DNA from 2 places in the Pseudobacter ginsenosidimutans genome. Region 1 is predicted to be linked to the other one. Evidence: riboswitches for the same ligand, from Rfam matches in the RefSeq annotation. Region 1 holds a riboswitch; the other holds the start of a gene.
The links. Region 1 has a riboswitch for cobalamin ahead of FSB84_RS25345 (PKD-like domain-containing protein). Riboswitches for the same ligand answer to the same signal wherever they lie in the genome.

Region 1 (7,101 bases):
GGCGTGCATTGGGATCGATCTTGACAGGGCCGGCATAAGAGCTCACATAGGCGTATCCTTCGTGGAAAGTAATATATCGGCAATTGGGAACCGAAATAGTACCGATATGTGTGGCTGTGCCCAGGTCCAACACTTCCACCAGGTTACTCACATTGATCACAGCATATATTTTGTTGCCATAGATCTGGATATCGTTTCCTACATCACCGAGTTCCTTTGTAACAGTGGGATTGCGGGTGGCGAAGATATTCTTCCAGTACACTCCTGTTTCATAATCGAAATAATCCAGGGATGATTTATTGCTGCCCATATTGGCTTCATTCAGCAGGAAGAAGCCTTTCACAATACCATTGGTGCCTTCTGTTACCTTGTTGAGAGTAGGAGGGATGATGGCATCTTCCTTACGGCAGGCATTCAGCAGCACAACAAGCAGTAAGATGGGCAACAGGGTTTTCATGGCTATACATTTTTTCGATTAGTGATCACAGTTGTGTGCTGGCAGTGAGCCGGTAGTTGATGCCGGGCATTGGGTACCATTGCACCACTTCGTATTGCTGGTTGAAAATATTGTTCACTTCGGCTGAGAACCGCCATTCTTTTTTCTCTTTTTTGATCAGTTTGGTCAAACCGAGATCATGAGTGTACCAGGGCTTCACATAGTTCTCGGGGATATTCGCCACGGAACTGTATCGCTCGCCTGTATACACGAAACTGTAATTGAGGCTCCATGTTTTCCACCCGGGGCTGATGATGGCGGAACCGCTATGCCAGGGCGCGTAAGGGATCTGGCCTCCGTAAAACGGATCAGTTTTGTCAACAAAATATTGCGCTTTCTGGTAGGTGTAACTGAATCTTGTATCCAGTAGCAATTGCCCGAAGAGTTGCCAGGAAGCAGGTATTGAAATATCCATGCCTTTGATCTGTACCTGACCGAGGTTCATCATGGTCCAGCGGAACTGGTTGGAAGTGGGCATCGCCACTATCTTATCGGTCACTTTGTTGAAATATAGGTCCACCTGCGGTTCCAGTCTGCGCAGGATTCCTGTTTTCCCGGAGAATGTATAAGTGAAACCGGCATTATACTGTGTGGTGTATTCAGGCGCCAGGTCTTTGTTGCCGATCTGTGTATAATAGAGATCATTCAGGCTTGGCATCCTGAAAATGCGTTTGTAGAAAGCACGGAAATGAAGCTCCCTCGCGTAAAAAGGCTGCCAGTTGAAAATCAGACTGGGCGTATATTCCTGCTTGTTACCTGCGGAGCTGTTGGCAAGTCTCGCTTCTTCATTCACAAAACTGCCCAGGAGGGATCCCTGCAATTTCACGCGATTGAAAGTGAAGGAAGAAGACAGGGCTGCCAGGGTACTTAACCGCCTTGGATATGCGAAATTCACCAGGTTGGCATCCAGCTTATTGAAACTGAGATCAGCAGCGGCATTCAGGCTCCACCAGTTAGTGATATTGAAAAGATTGGCAGCGGATACATACACTTCCTGCTGTTTGTAGGTATTGTTGATGTACATGGTGCTGACATCTTTCCGTGGATCGGAAATATAATGCAGGTAATCATGTGCTAATTTTGTTTTCAACTGCAGGGTATACCACTTGCTGATATTCTTCCGGAAAGATGCCTGTGCAAAAAAGTTATTGTCCCACTGCCTGTCCTGGTTCGGGAACAATCCCGGCAGTTCGCGAACGGCTGCGCCGGGATAACCTCTTTCTGATTTGTACCAGTACAGCCTGGCTTTCCATTCACCATTCAATACTTTGCCAAATACTGTTCCTTCCAGGCGGAACAATTGCACATTTCCATTTTTCCTTTTTTCTGTTGTATCGTATCCGTCTTTTTTCGCGTAGCGGAATTTGTATTCTCCGCTAGTGTTCAGGAATTCTGCACTGAACGCAGAACTGATCTTGTCTGACCATCTGTGTTCCCAGAATCCTGAAGGGTTGATGGTGCCAAAGGAACCTGCTTTGATGGTGGCTTTGAAGAGATCTTTTTTCTCTTTTGTTACCTGCGGCATACGGGCAGTGAGGTAAACGGAACTGGCAGATGCATAATCTTTGGCTGATTGCAGGATGGCGCTTTTCTGACCATTGTGGAGACTGATGGCTTCCATATTGTCAAGCGAAAACCTGCCCAGGTCCACTACGCCGTTCTGGGCATTGCTGAATTCAATATCATCGTAGAATACTTTTACATGATGGCTGCCCAGGCTGCGCACATCCACCGTTTTCAGTCCGCCGATACCGCCATAATCTTTCACCTGTACACCGGAGAAATAGCGGATGGCATCTGCCACGGAATACACGCTGAGTTTTTTCAGCGCTGCTCCGGAAAGTACCTGCACAGGAATGATCTCCCTGCGGGATCTTTCACCAGTTACTACAACGGAATCCAGGTGACGAACGCCGGAACTGTGCTGCTGCTGCGCGAAGCCTTGAACCGCCGCGGTTGAGCAAAGAAGGGAGAGGAGAAGGTATGAAAAGGGATGCTTCATTAACAGGAAAATTCAACCAGCAGACTGCAAAGCGCATGACCATAAAAGTTAGTTATGGCAAGGCTTTGCAAGCCCTGATCGTCCGATTATTTTTTTGGAATATTAAGGTCTTCTGCTCCTCCAACTTCAGTAGAGAGCTCTCCGAGCCAGCCGATATCGGCGAGCAGGCCGGTGTATACACGCACGAAGTGAATGCCGGAAAGTTTTACGGGTTGTCCGGTTTTTTTACTCACGGCCCAATCCAGCTTTATAGCGGATCTTTCATCGCTATTCGGCCAGTTATCTGCATAACCGAAATCGAATTCACCACTGGTCCAATACGGGAATTCCGGATCTTCTGAACTGTTCTCGATCTTATCATTCGCGATCTTAGTGCCTTTGAAGGTGAGGGTATTCCCTTTCCACTGGGGATAATAGGATTGACTATGGAAAGAGTTCTTATACACATATCCGGTGCCCCTTTGTTATCTGTCCATTTGATATATTCCATATCCGATGCGTAAGGGAAATTGGGGTGGGTCACGGGTTCTTTTTCTTCATTGGGCTTGTAATAGGTGATCTCATAATCTTTGATGGTGGAGGCTTTGTTGTATTCCGATCCTGCGATCTCGAACCATTCATCATCGGGCAATCCGTTGCCATTGGCATCTACGGCTACTTCGATGATACCGGCTTCAGACCAGGTAGCGAATCCATTGCCCAGCACCCTGAAATTGGCCTGTCCGGGAACGTTCATAACGGCGTGGTCGAAGCCCATTACGATATAGCCGCCAAAAGTACCGAGAGACACCATGCGGTTGGCCAGGATCTCATCCTGTGCCCTGGCGATCATCTGTGCTTCGGTAATGCCTGATTCCCACATGGGCAGTTCATTCAGGAATTGACCTGGCGCCGGCTGAAAATCGAATACTTTCATGGCATTACGTTTGTACGCAACCGTTTCATTCTTCACCTGGATGGTTGCTGTGCTGGTGGCAATCCTGTTGCCGTTACTAACTGTGATGGATACCTGGTAAGTACCTTCCTTGTCGCTGATGAAATAGTAAACACTGTCTGTGCTCACCAGCTGATCGTCTACTTTCCATTCCCGGGTTCCGTTGGTAATATTGGTTTCTGTGGAAAGCTTCAGTGTTTTCAACCTGTCGGCTGTGAAACCTCCGGCAGGTGTTTTGATAGTTACGGCATCCGGTATTTTCTCGTCGGAATCTTTTTTACATCCGGTGAGCCCTGCCATAGTGGTTACAATGCAGAGTGCGGATACTTTGATTACATTTTTCATGAGCTGATGGTATTACAGATCAATTTTGAATTGATGAAAAAACATTCTCAGATCAGTAATAGCCTTGCAGGAATAGATGGAATACATGCGGGGTCCGCACTGTTGTCCTGAAACCTTTCACCCGAAAGCTACGACTAGAGCATCTGGCAGGTCTTCTGACTTATTCCGGTTTGCCTGCCTTCCCATTCTGCGGGGAGCGAGAACAGTGGCTTTGTTAGACAAACCATTACTGGAATTTACAGCTACGGGGATAGTCCCGGATTTACACCGGGTTCCCATTTTAATCCTCTTCCACCGGAGTGGTTGAAGAACCAAATGCGGGGGCGAAGGTAATGATATTTTATATTAGAAAGCCGCCTGCTGCAAAATCGCAGCAAGCGGCTTCGTTTATGCTGGTTGATTAGAATTTTACATCAATGCTGAGTACATCCTGTTTTCGGGATCGGGAGCAAAAAGATTGTGATCGGGAAAATCCTTTACTGTGCCCGCTCTTTTAATTCATCGGCAGCATCGTCATTGTATTTTCGTTTACGGCTGAATGTTTCCTTACCAAAATTGTAGCTGAAGGAAATGGCTATACGTCGCGTATCGGGATCATTGGTGCGGAAAGAATATGCATTCACCAGGCCCCTGTTCTCCTCCCTGGTTCCCATGGAATGGAAAATATCTTCCAGGTTGAGCTTGATGGAGCCTTTGTTCTTCAATACTTTCTTTTGGACGGCCGTATTTATCCAATACCTGGATTTCACGTAGGTCTGGAAGTTGATGTTCGGCGCGTGATAAGTGGCATACAGCTCTGCGCTCCAGGTTTTGCTTATGCTGAATTGATTCTGTATTTGCGTTCTCCAGGTATAGAGTTGAAGGTCGATCGACTGGTTGTACAGCTTTCCATTTGTAGAGAATCTGGCGCCGGCAATATGAAAGTTCATGTTCCACCATTTGGCGGGTTTGAAACTCAGGTTCACCATCAATGCAAGGAGATCGCGGGCTGCGAAATTTTCCGGCCTGTTGATCTGCGTGTTCTTATCGATCTGCGTAGCATTGGCAATGCCATCATCCTGCCTTTCGTACATGAGACGGGTGGTCAGTAATTGTTTGTATCGCCAGTTCAGTTCAATGCGATTGGCGATTGTGGGATTCAGCATGGGGTTACCGGTGGTATAGCTGTACTGATCGATAAAGAACAGGAATGGGTTGAGCTGGTGATAGCCCGGCCGGTTGATCCTTCTGGCATAACTGAATGCCAGTGAGTTTTTTCCCGCACTGTCCAGTTTGTAAGAAGTGAAGAAAGATGGAAAAAAGGAATGGTAGTTACGTCTGAACATCGATGGGGCCACTGCCTCGTTTCCCAGCTGGTTGCCTTTGGTTTGCGTGTACTCCCATCTCAGGCCGAGTTGCAGACCGAATCGTTTCCAGTCTTTCCGCCCGTTCACATACAAAGCGTGTATATATTCACGATAGATGAAGTGGTTGGATTTACTGTAATCCGGAACAGGCTTGTTGTCAGGAATGGAATAATAGTCGGATTGGTGATTGTTCTTTACCAGCCCTGATTTGAGGCCGGTGCTGAAGCTTGCCTTGTTTTTCAATGGTAATGAATAATCCATTCTTGCAGTGAATACATCGGTACTGTAGGGAAGCCGGTAAAGGAAATTGCTGATATTGCCCAACTGGCCTGACTGGTCTTCAACGTAATTGCTCAGGTCCTGCGTACTTCTGTTATTGTATCGGATATAATTGAGGTCTGCTGTTATTTCTTCGCCTTTTTCTGTGAACCGGTGCTGCATATTGGCATTGGCTCCCAGTTGTTCCCATCTGCCATGGGTGGAGTTGTTGCCCCTGCCGGTGGAATCCGGATAATCGTTGGTGCTGAACATTTGCGTGATGTATTCCGATCCATCGTTCCTTTTCCGGGTTGTGCCATTCAGGATAATGCCCAGGGTTGTTTTTTTGTTGAGATTATAGTCCATTCCCAGTCTGGCAGAGAGCTCGTCACTGCGGGCATCGTTATCGTTTTCCACTTTCGTGGCGGTAGTTCGTTGTCCGCCGGTCGTAAAGAATGCCCTGTCATCCGTACTTTGATTGCGCTCAGTATAGCGGCTGTAACTGAAGTTGCCGAAATAGTTGATCTTCCTGTTGAGGTAATTAAGGTTGATGGAATTGTATGTTCTGTATCGTTTTCCAATATTTGAATTGTGGGTGGCGCTGCCTGCATAGCCCTGCGTTCTTTTCTTCTTCAGTTTTATATTGATGAGGGCTCCGCCATTGGCATCATATTTTGCAGGAGGATTGGTGATGAGCTCTATCTTTTCAAGCAGGCTTCCGGGCAGGGAGCGCAGGTAGGCTGCAAGATCACGGCCGCTCATATAGGTTGGTCTTCCGTCTATCAGTACAGTAACGCTCTGCATACCATTCATTGTGATCTCCCCATTATTATCTACCGTTACTCCCGGTGTTTTTTCCAGCACTTCCAGGGAGCTGCCTGCAGCAGCGCCGATCATCGATTCCACATTCACGATGGTTTTGTCAAGATCATATTCAAGCAAAGGTTTTTTGGCAGTGACCACCACTTCTTTCAGGGCGGTCTTTTTCTGAGGACGAAGAATGATGGCCGGCCACTGCAGCTTTTTGCCTGCACTGTCGATAGTGAATGGAAGACTGATAAAAGGCTCCATACTGATTGCTGATACAGCCAGAAGGTAGATACCAGGGCTGCCGACTTTTAACTCGAAACTGCCATTGTTCCCCGACGTAAGGCGTATCACTACAGTGGAATCCCCGGCCATCAATAAGTTTACCGTTGCTCCGGAAACGGGTTCGTTTTGTATATCTTTGATCTGACCACTGACCGTTGCCCGGAACCTGCCCTGGGCCATCAGATCTGAAACAGTAATAATGAAAAAGAGGAATAGTAAGATTGTTCTCATGATGTTAGCGGTTAAAGAGATGAAGGTTTCTGCAAATTTGGCGAAGGGTTGCAGCGTCAGGAAATAATCATGTTGAACAAGGCTTGTGGCATGACGGAAGCCCGGCCGGGCATGACAAAGGTTTTCGTCCATCCATAACGGTGTTCCATCAGTGTGCGGTCAGTATTCGTCAGGAACTTTTCGTGGTCTGGATTTGCCTGTCCAGTTTTGTGTTACCACCACTGAAAAAAACATTATGAAGCTCAAAGGAAATACAGCCAACCCAAAAGCGCCCACCAATCCAGGTTATCTCTGGCTGGCCATCGGAGCCGGAATCCCCATTTTCATGGCTGCTCTTTTCTATACGAAAGAGCGGATGAACAACAATGAGGAAGTAACGGCCTTCCTGATCACCGTG
Region 2 (7,101 bases), 3.8 Mb from region 1:
GGCAGGTATTTTTGATATAGAGGTTTGTGAGCATGCCCTAATGAGAGCCACTGACGGCTCACTTGTGTACCTGGCTAAACGATTCGACAGGGAAAAAGGACGAAAAATACATATCGAAGATTTCTGCCAACTGTCTGAGTTCCTGACAGAGAATAAATACAAAGGATCTTACGATAAAGCAGGGAAGCTCATTCTTACCTGGTGCACCAATACGGGTTTCGATAAGCTCCGCTATTTTGAATTATTGTTATTTAGTTACCTGAGCGGTAACAATGATATGCACCTGAAAAACTTTTCACTGATTCACCGGGATGGGAATATAGCGCTCAGTCCTGCTTATGACCTGTTGAATGTAAACCTCATTTTCCCCAAAGACCAGGAGGAGATGGCCTTACTGTTGAACGGAAGAAAGAAAAAAATTCAGCTAAGGGATTTTGAAGCGTTGGGAATTGTGTTGGGCATCCCTGATAAAGTAAGAGTCAACAGCTATAAAAAATTCAGTGGTAAGAACAAGGAGGTAGAGCAGATGATCAGAGCTTCGTTTCTACCTCCGGACCTGCAGGAACAGTATTGGCTGATCTGGAGCAAAAAGCAACAGATTTTTTCATAACCTGGAAAAGCAGGAAGCTCCTGGCCCGCAGATAACAGCGTCTGCGGGCCAGGCCATTTTTACCCAGCCATTACGTTTATTTCAAATGTGTTTCGGGCTAATTCAGGCGTTCATTGAACTGTCAAACTCTCCGGAACTTTTATTCACAGCCTGTTGATTTCTTTATCCTCCGTCAATTAAATTTATTGTGAACTTTATTCAACTGCATTACGCAATATTTCCTTTTATATAGGGTCATACGTTAGGGATCAAATCAGACAAAATGTTTGGTCCCAGGGGATTGTATCACGATTAAAGAAATTGATTTATGGGATTATTTGACAAGAGGGTTCAGTACAAACCATTTGAATATCCGGAGGTACTCCAGTACACATCGGCCATCAACAAATCCTTCTGGGTTCACTCGGAAGTTGACTTTACGGCCGATATCCAGGATTTTCATGCACACCTGACCCCTGCGGAACAGAATGCTGTGAAGAACAGCCTGCTTTCCATTGCCCAGGTGGAAGTGGCAGTAAAATCTTTCTGGGGCAACCTTTACCATCATTTTCCCAAGCCCGAGATCAATGGGCTGGGTTCTACCTTCGCCGAGTGCGAATTCCGTCACTCCGAAGCGTATTCACGCCTGCTGGAAGTGCTTGGTTACAACAATGAATTCGAAAACCTCCTGAAAGTTCCGGTGATCCAGGAGCGTATCAACTATCTGTCAGCCGCGCTGGCCAATACCAAATCCACCGACAAAAAAGAATATACTGTTTCGCTCATCCTCTTCAGTCTCCTGATCGAGAACGTGAGCCTCTTCAGTCAGTTTGCCATCATCCTGGCCTTTACCAGGTTCAAAGGACTGATGAAGAACGTGAGCAATATCATCGCCTGGACTTCAGTGGACGAGCAGATCCACGCCAATGCCGGTATTTTCCTCATCAATAAACTGAAGGAAGAATATCCGGAGATTTTCACGCCTGATACCATCAGCCATGTGCATGATATCGTTAAGCAATCCATCGAAACGGAAAGCCGTATGCTGGACTGGATCTTCAATGCAGGTAATATCGAGATCGTGAACAAACAAGATCTCACCAACTTCATGAAGAGAAGGGCTGATGACAGCCTGCAACAGATCGGAATGCCAGCCATCTTCAACGTTACTGCCAAAGAAGCCGGGGCCATGTTGTGGTTTGAAGAGGAAGTATTCTCCAATAGTCTGGACGACTTCTTTGCCAAGAGGCCCGTTGAATATACCAAGTTCGACAAGAGCATTTCTGCTCACGATTTGTTTTAATTGATTGAGATTAGTGTTTATCCAAACCCATTAAATCTTTTGTGTATGACAACATTATTTGAAACTGCCGCACCAGCTGCGGACCAATTACCAGATATAGCCGGCAAATATGAGCAGGAAAAATTGTGGTGGAAGAATGAAGAAAGTGAACAGATCCTGAACAGGGGCTATCTGCTGAAAGGGGAGACTGTTGAAGGTGCTATCGAACGTATCTGCAGCGCTGCAGCGCAACGTTTGTACAAGCCGGAGCTGAAAGATGCTTTCAAAGAAATGGTGGAAAGAGGATGGATGAGCCTCAGCTCTCCCATCTGGGCCAATATGGGTACGGAAAGAGGATTGCCTATCTCCTGCTTCAACGTACACGTTCCCGATCATATCGAAGGCATCACCCACAAACTGGGTGAAGTGATCATGCAAACCAAGCTCGGCGGCGGAACCTCCGCTTACTTCGGCGCCCTCCGCGAACGCGGAAGCGCAGTGACCGACAATGGTAAGAGCAGTGGAGCCGTTAGTTTCATGCGCCTTTTCGATACAGCCATGGACACCATCTCACAAGGTGGCGTTAGACGCGGCGCCTTTGCTGCCTACATGGATATCGATCACGGTGATATCGAAGAATTCCTCTCTATCAAAGATATCGGTCACCCCATCCAGAATCTTTTCTACGGTGTTTGTGTGCCCGACTATTGGATGCAGGATATGATCGATGGAGATATGAAGAAAAGGGAGATCTGGGCCAAAGTGCTTGAAAGCCGCCAGCAGAAAGGACTTCCATATATCTTCTTCTCCGATAACGTGAACAGGAACAAACCACAGGTATACAAAGACCAGAACCTGACCATTCACGCCAGCAATCTCTGTTCCGAGATCATGCTGCCCTCTTCCATCGACGAGTCATTCATCTGCTGCCTCTCCTCCATGAACCTGGAGCTGTACGATGAATGGAAAGATACCAATGCAGTGAAGCTGGCAGTATTCTTCCTCGATGCAGTATTGCAGGAATTCATCGCCAAAACTGAAGGCAATCACTATCTCGAAGCAGCCAACAAGTTTGCCAAAAGACACCGCGCGCTCGGATTAGGCGTACTGGGATGGCATTCTTACCTGCAAAAGAATATGATACCGTTTGAAGGACTGCGCGCCAAGCAACTGACCGCCGCCATTTTCAAAGACATCCAGGAGAAAGCCAACAAGGCCAGCAAAGACCTGGCATGGATCTATGGCGAACCCGATCTGTTGAAAGGATACGGCAAGAGGAACACCACTTTGCTGGCCATCGCTCCAACAACTTCTTCCAGCGCGATCCTCGGACAAACATCACCCGGCATCGAGCCATTCAGCAGCAACTATTACAAAGCAGGTCTTTCCAAAGGCAACTTCATGCGCAAGAACAAATACCTGAAAGAACTGCTGGTGAAGAAAGGCATCGATAATGAAGATACATGGCGCGGCATTATGCTGAACCATGGTAGCGTACAGCACCTGAAAGAGCTGACACAGGATGAAAAAGATGTGTTCAAAACATTCAAGGAGATCAGTCAGCTGGAAATCATCCAACAGGCTTCCATCCGTCAGCAATATGTTGACCAGAGCCAGAGCCTGAACCTGAACATCCCTTCGGATCTTCCCGTAAGAGAAGTGAACAAACTGCTGATCGAAGCCTGGAAACTGGGTGTTAAGACCCTGTACTACCAGCGCAGCCAAAGCGTTTCAAAAGAAATGGTCACCAACCTGGTGAGCTGCAAAAGCTGCGAAGCATAGACTTATCTTTCTATAGTATATCGAAGGCGCACCTCTTGCAGGTGCGCTTTTGCTTTTCAGATCAACCTCTTCATTTCCTGCAAATGCACTAATTTGCATCCTCAAGTTCTTTTCTATACATCTTATCAAACAGTATAGGTTCCCATGTAAGATGGGATTAATAGGGAATTGTGTGCGAATCACAAGCTGTCCCGCAACTGTAAGTAACATACCTGAGTTTTTACCCTCGTTGTCCACTGTTCCGCAAACACGGAATGGGAAGGACGGTAGAAACGTTACAAGCCAGGAGACCTGCCTTTATTGAATTTGACAGTGCTTTCGTGGAAAGAAGCGATTGTTGAATTGATATGCTCCAACACATACCGCTTTAGCTTCAGCTGGTAATGTGATCGCATGCGCATATCCATCTCTTCCGTCTTTCTTCTTTTTCATTATTGCATTCCTGTTTAGCAAAGAGCTTTTAACTGATTCATCATCTTTAAAAGCGAGAACATGCAAACACAAAACCTCGGCTACCCGCGGATTGGCAGCCAAAGAGAACTCAAGAAAGCATCAGAGCAGTACTGGGCCGGAAAACTGAGTGCACAGCAACTGATGCAAACCGGTAGCGCCATCAGGCTGCACAACTGGAAACTGCAAAAAGATGCCGGTATCGATCTCATTCCCTGCAATGATTTTTCTTTTTATGACCAGGTGCTGGACACCAGTTTGATGGTTGGGGCTATCCCTGCCCGTTACCACGACCTTGTGCAGGAGAAACAGCTGCCGCATATCGATCTGCTCTTCGCCATGGCCAGGGGCTATCAGAAAGATGGCTATGATATCACTGCCATGGAAATGACCAAATGGTTCGATACCAATTATCATTACATCGTTCCGGAATTCACAGCCAATCAGCAGTTCACTTTGTTCAGCAACAAAGCGCTGAATGAATTCAGTGAAGCAAGGCAGCATGGCATCCCGGCAAAGCCGGTGCTGCTCGGACCTGTTTCTTATCTCCTGCTGGGTAAAGAAAAGGAGCCAGGATTCCATCGCCTCGAACTGATCAAGAACCTGTTACCAGTGTACCTGGAAATGTTGAGCAAGCTTGAAGAGGCAGGCGCTTACTATATTCAGTTGGATGAGCCCTGTCTGTCACTTGACCTTACAGATGCCGAAAGGAAGGTGTTCACCAAAACCTACCAGGAGATCAGGAATAAATTCCCGCAACTGCAGCTCATACTTGCCAGTTATTTCGAATGTTATGGAGAGAATCTGGCAACAGTTCTGAGCCTCCCGGTACAGGTGCTGCACCTGGACCTCGTACGATGCCCTTCTCAACTGGATGATATTCTCGCCACGGAAATTGTACGTACCCGAACGGTCCTCTCTCTTGGTGTGGTGGATGGAAGGAATATCTGGAAAAATAATTTTGAGCATACCCTTGCACTGATCAATAAAGCTGTAGCCAAACTGGGTGCAGACAGGGTTTGGCTTGCGCCATCCTGTTCATTATTGCATGTTCCCTGTGACCTGGAATTGGAGAAAAATGAAAAAACACTCGCGCCGGAGATCAGGCAGTGGCTGGCATTCGCCAAACAGAAGATCGAAGAACTGGTTACACTCAAACAACTGGCGGCAGGAGAGAACAATGAAATAGCCAATGCCAGATTGAAAGAGAATATAACGGCTAATAATAACCGTAAAACATCTGCCCTGATCCATAATTCAACGGTGAAAGACCGGGTAGCGGCAATAACTCCAAAGGACGCATCCCGCAACAGTGTATTTGCTGATCGTAAAAAACTTCAGCATGAAGCATTGAAGCTGCCTTTGTTCCCTACCACTACTATCGGTTCTTTTCCGCAAACAGCTGAAGTGAGAAGCTGGCGGGCTAAATGGAAAAAGGGAGAGCTCACACAGGAACAATACGATGAACTGATCGAAAAGGAAACTGAAGCGAGTATCCGCTGGCAGGAAGAGATGGGGATCGATGTACTGGTCCATGGCGAATTCGAGCGCAATGATATGGTGGAGTATTTCGGCGAGCAGCTCAGTGGTTTCGTATTCTCTCAGAATGGCTGGGTGCAGAGCTATGGCAGCCGCTGCGTGAAGCCGCCCATCATTTATGGAGACGTGAGCCGCCCTGCTCCCATGACCATACGCTGGACATCCTATGCGCAATCACTCACGGGCAAACCCGTGAAAGGAATGCTCACCGGACCGGTCACGATACTGCAATGGAGCTTCGTGCGCAATGACCAGCCTCGCAGTGAAACCTGTACCCAGATTGCGCTTGCGATCAGGGATGAAGTAATTGGTTTGGAACAGTCCGGCATTGGCCTGATCCAAATTGATGAACCTGCCATTCGCGAAGGGCTTCCCTTGCGCAGGGAGCATTGGTCAGATTATCTCAACTGGGCTGTGCGTGCTTTCAGGATCTCAGCAAGTGGTGTGAAGGATGCCACGCAGATCCATACGCATATGTGTTATTCCGAGTTCAATGATATCATTTCACAGATCGCGGATATGGATGCCGATGTGATCACCATCGAGTGCAGCCGTTCACAAATGGAATTGCTGGATGCATTTGCTGAATTCAAATACCCCAATGAGATCGGACCGGGTGTGTATGATATTCACTCCCCGCGCGTGCCATCGAAAGAGGAAATGATTCGGCTCATGGAAAAAGCGAGGGCTGTCATACCTTCGGAACAACTCTGGGTGAACCCCGACTGCGGCCTGAAAACCCGCGGCTGGAGCGAAACCAAAGCAGCTTTGCAGGAAATGGTGGAAGCCGCCAGGGAACTGAGAAAGAACATGGCCGTTCAGGCATGATATATTTTTCCAACAGGCTGAATAGCCTCAGCCTGTTGGTTTCATTCATTAACAATAACTGATGAACCAGGAAAGAAGAGACCAATCCATTACAAGGATCTTTAAAGCAGTATTTCCAGACAGCACCAATCATTATGACACATTATTCGGAGGCACCGCCATGGCGCTGATGGACGAGGTTGCATTCATAACTGCTACGCGCTACAGCCGGCAACGCATGGTAACGGTGAGCAGCGACCGAATCGATTTCAAGATGCCGATCCCCGCAGGCACCATCATCGAGCTGGTGGGCATGGTATCCTATGTTGGCAATACCAGCCTGAAGGTAAAAGTGGAAGTGTTCATAGAACAGATGTACTCCAACGACAGGGACAGGGCCATCAGCGGCGAGTTTACATTTGTAGCCATAGATGAGAACAAGAAAGCAGCCAAAATATCATGATCTGAAAAGCTTCTTTTTTTCATTGACCGTCTGTCAATTTGAATAATTCTTTGCGATACTGGCCCCGCTATTTATGGCATTTACATAGTATATACCCGTTTTTGTCAAAGATTCGCATACTTTCATGGCACTTAAAAATTCGAACTATAGATGCGTAAAACAATTTTGCTGATGAGTGCCGGCCTTATG

Region 2: linked by a shared signal. The riboswitch ahead of metE (5-methyltetrahydropteroyltriglutamate--homocysteine S-methyltransferase) and the one ahead of FSB84_RS25345 (PKD-like domain-containing protein) in region 1 are both predicted to bind cobalamin.

What each region holds. Positions count from the first base shown of each region.
Region 1 is NZ_CP042431.1:6,466,225-6,473,325, reverse strand. Features, by position in the region: gene FSB84_RS25355 (DUF5074 domain-containing protein) at 1-457, opposite strand, end outside; gene FSB84_RS25350 (TonB-dependent receptor plug domain-containing protein) at 483-2,498, opposite strand; gene FSB84_RS30740 (hypothetical protein) at 2,585-2,731, opposite strand; gene FSB84_RS25345 (PKD-like domain-containing protein) at 2,746-3,777, opposite strand; cobalamin riboswitch at 3,906-4,108, opposite strand; gene FSB84_RS25340 (outer membrane beta-barrel protein) at 4,254-6,704, opposite strand; gene FSB84_RS25335 (sensor histidine kinase) at 6,940-7,101, shown strand, end outside.
Region 2 is NZ_CP042431.1:2,515,685-2,522,785, forward strand. Features, by position in the region: gene FSB84_RS10330 (HipA domain-containing protein) at 1-610, shown strand, start outside; gene FSB84_RS10335 (ribonucleotide-diphosphate reductase subunit beta) at 918-1,892, shown strand; gene FSB84_RS10340 (ribonucleoside-diphosphate reductase subunit alpha) at 1,938-3,653, shown strand; cobalamin riboswitch at 3,773-3,966, shown strand; gene metE (5-methyltetrahydropteroyltriglutamate--homocysteine S-methyltransferase) at 4,146-6,470, shown strand; gene FSB84_RS10350 (acyl-CoA thioesterase) at 6,532-6,912, shown strand; gene FSB84_RS10355 (zinc-dependent metalloprotease) at 7,063-7,101, shown strand, end outside.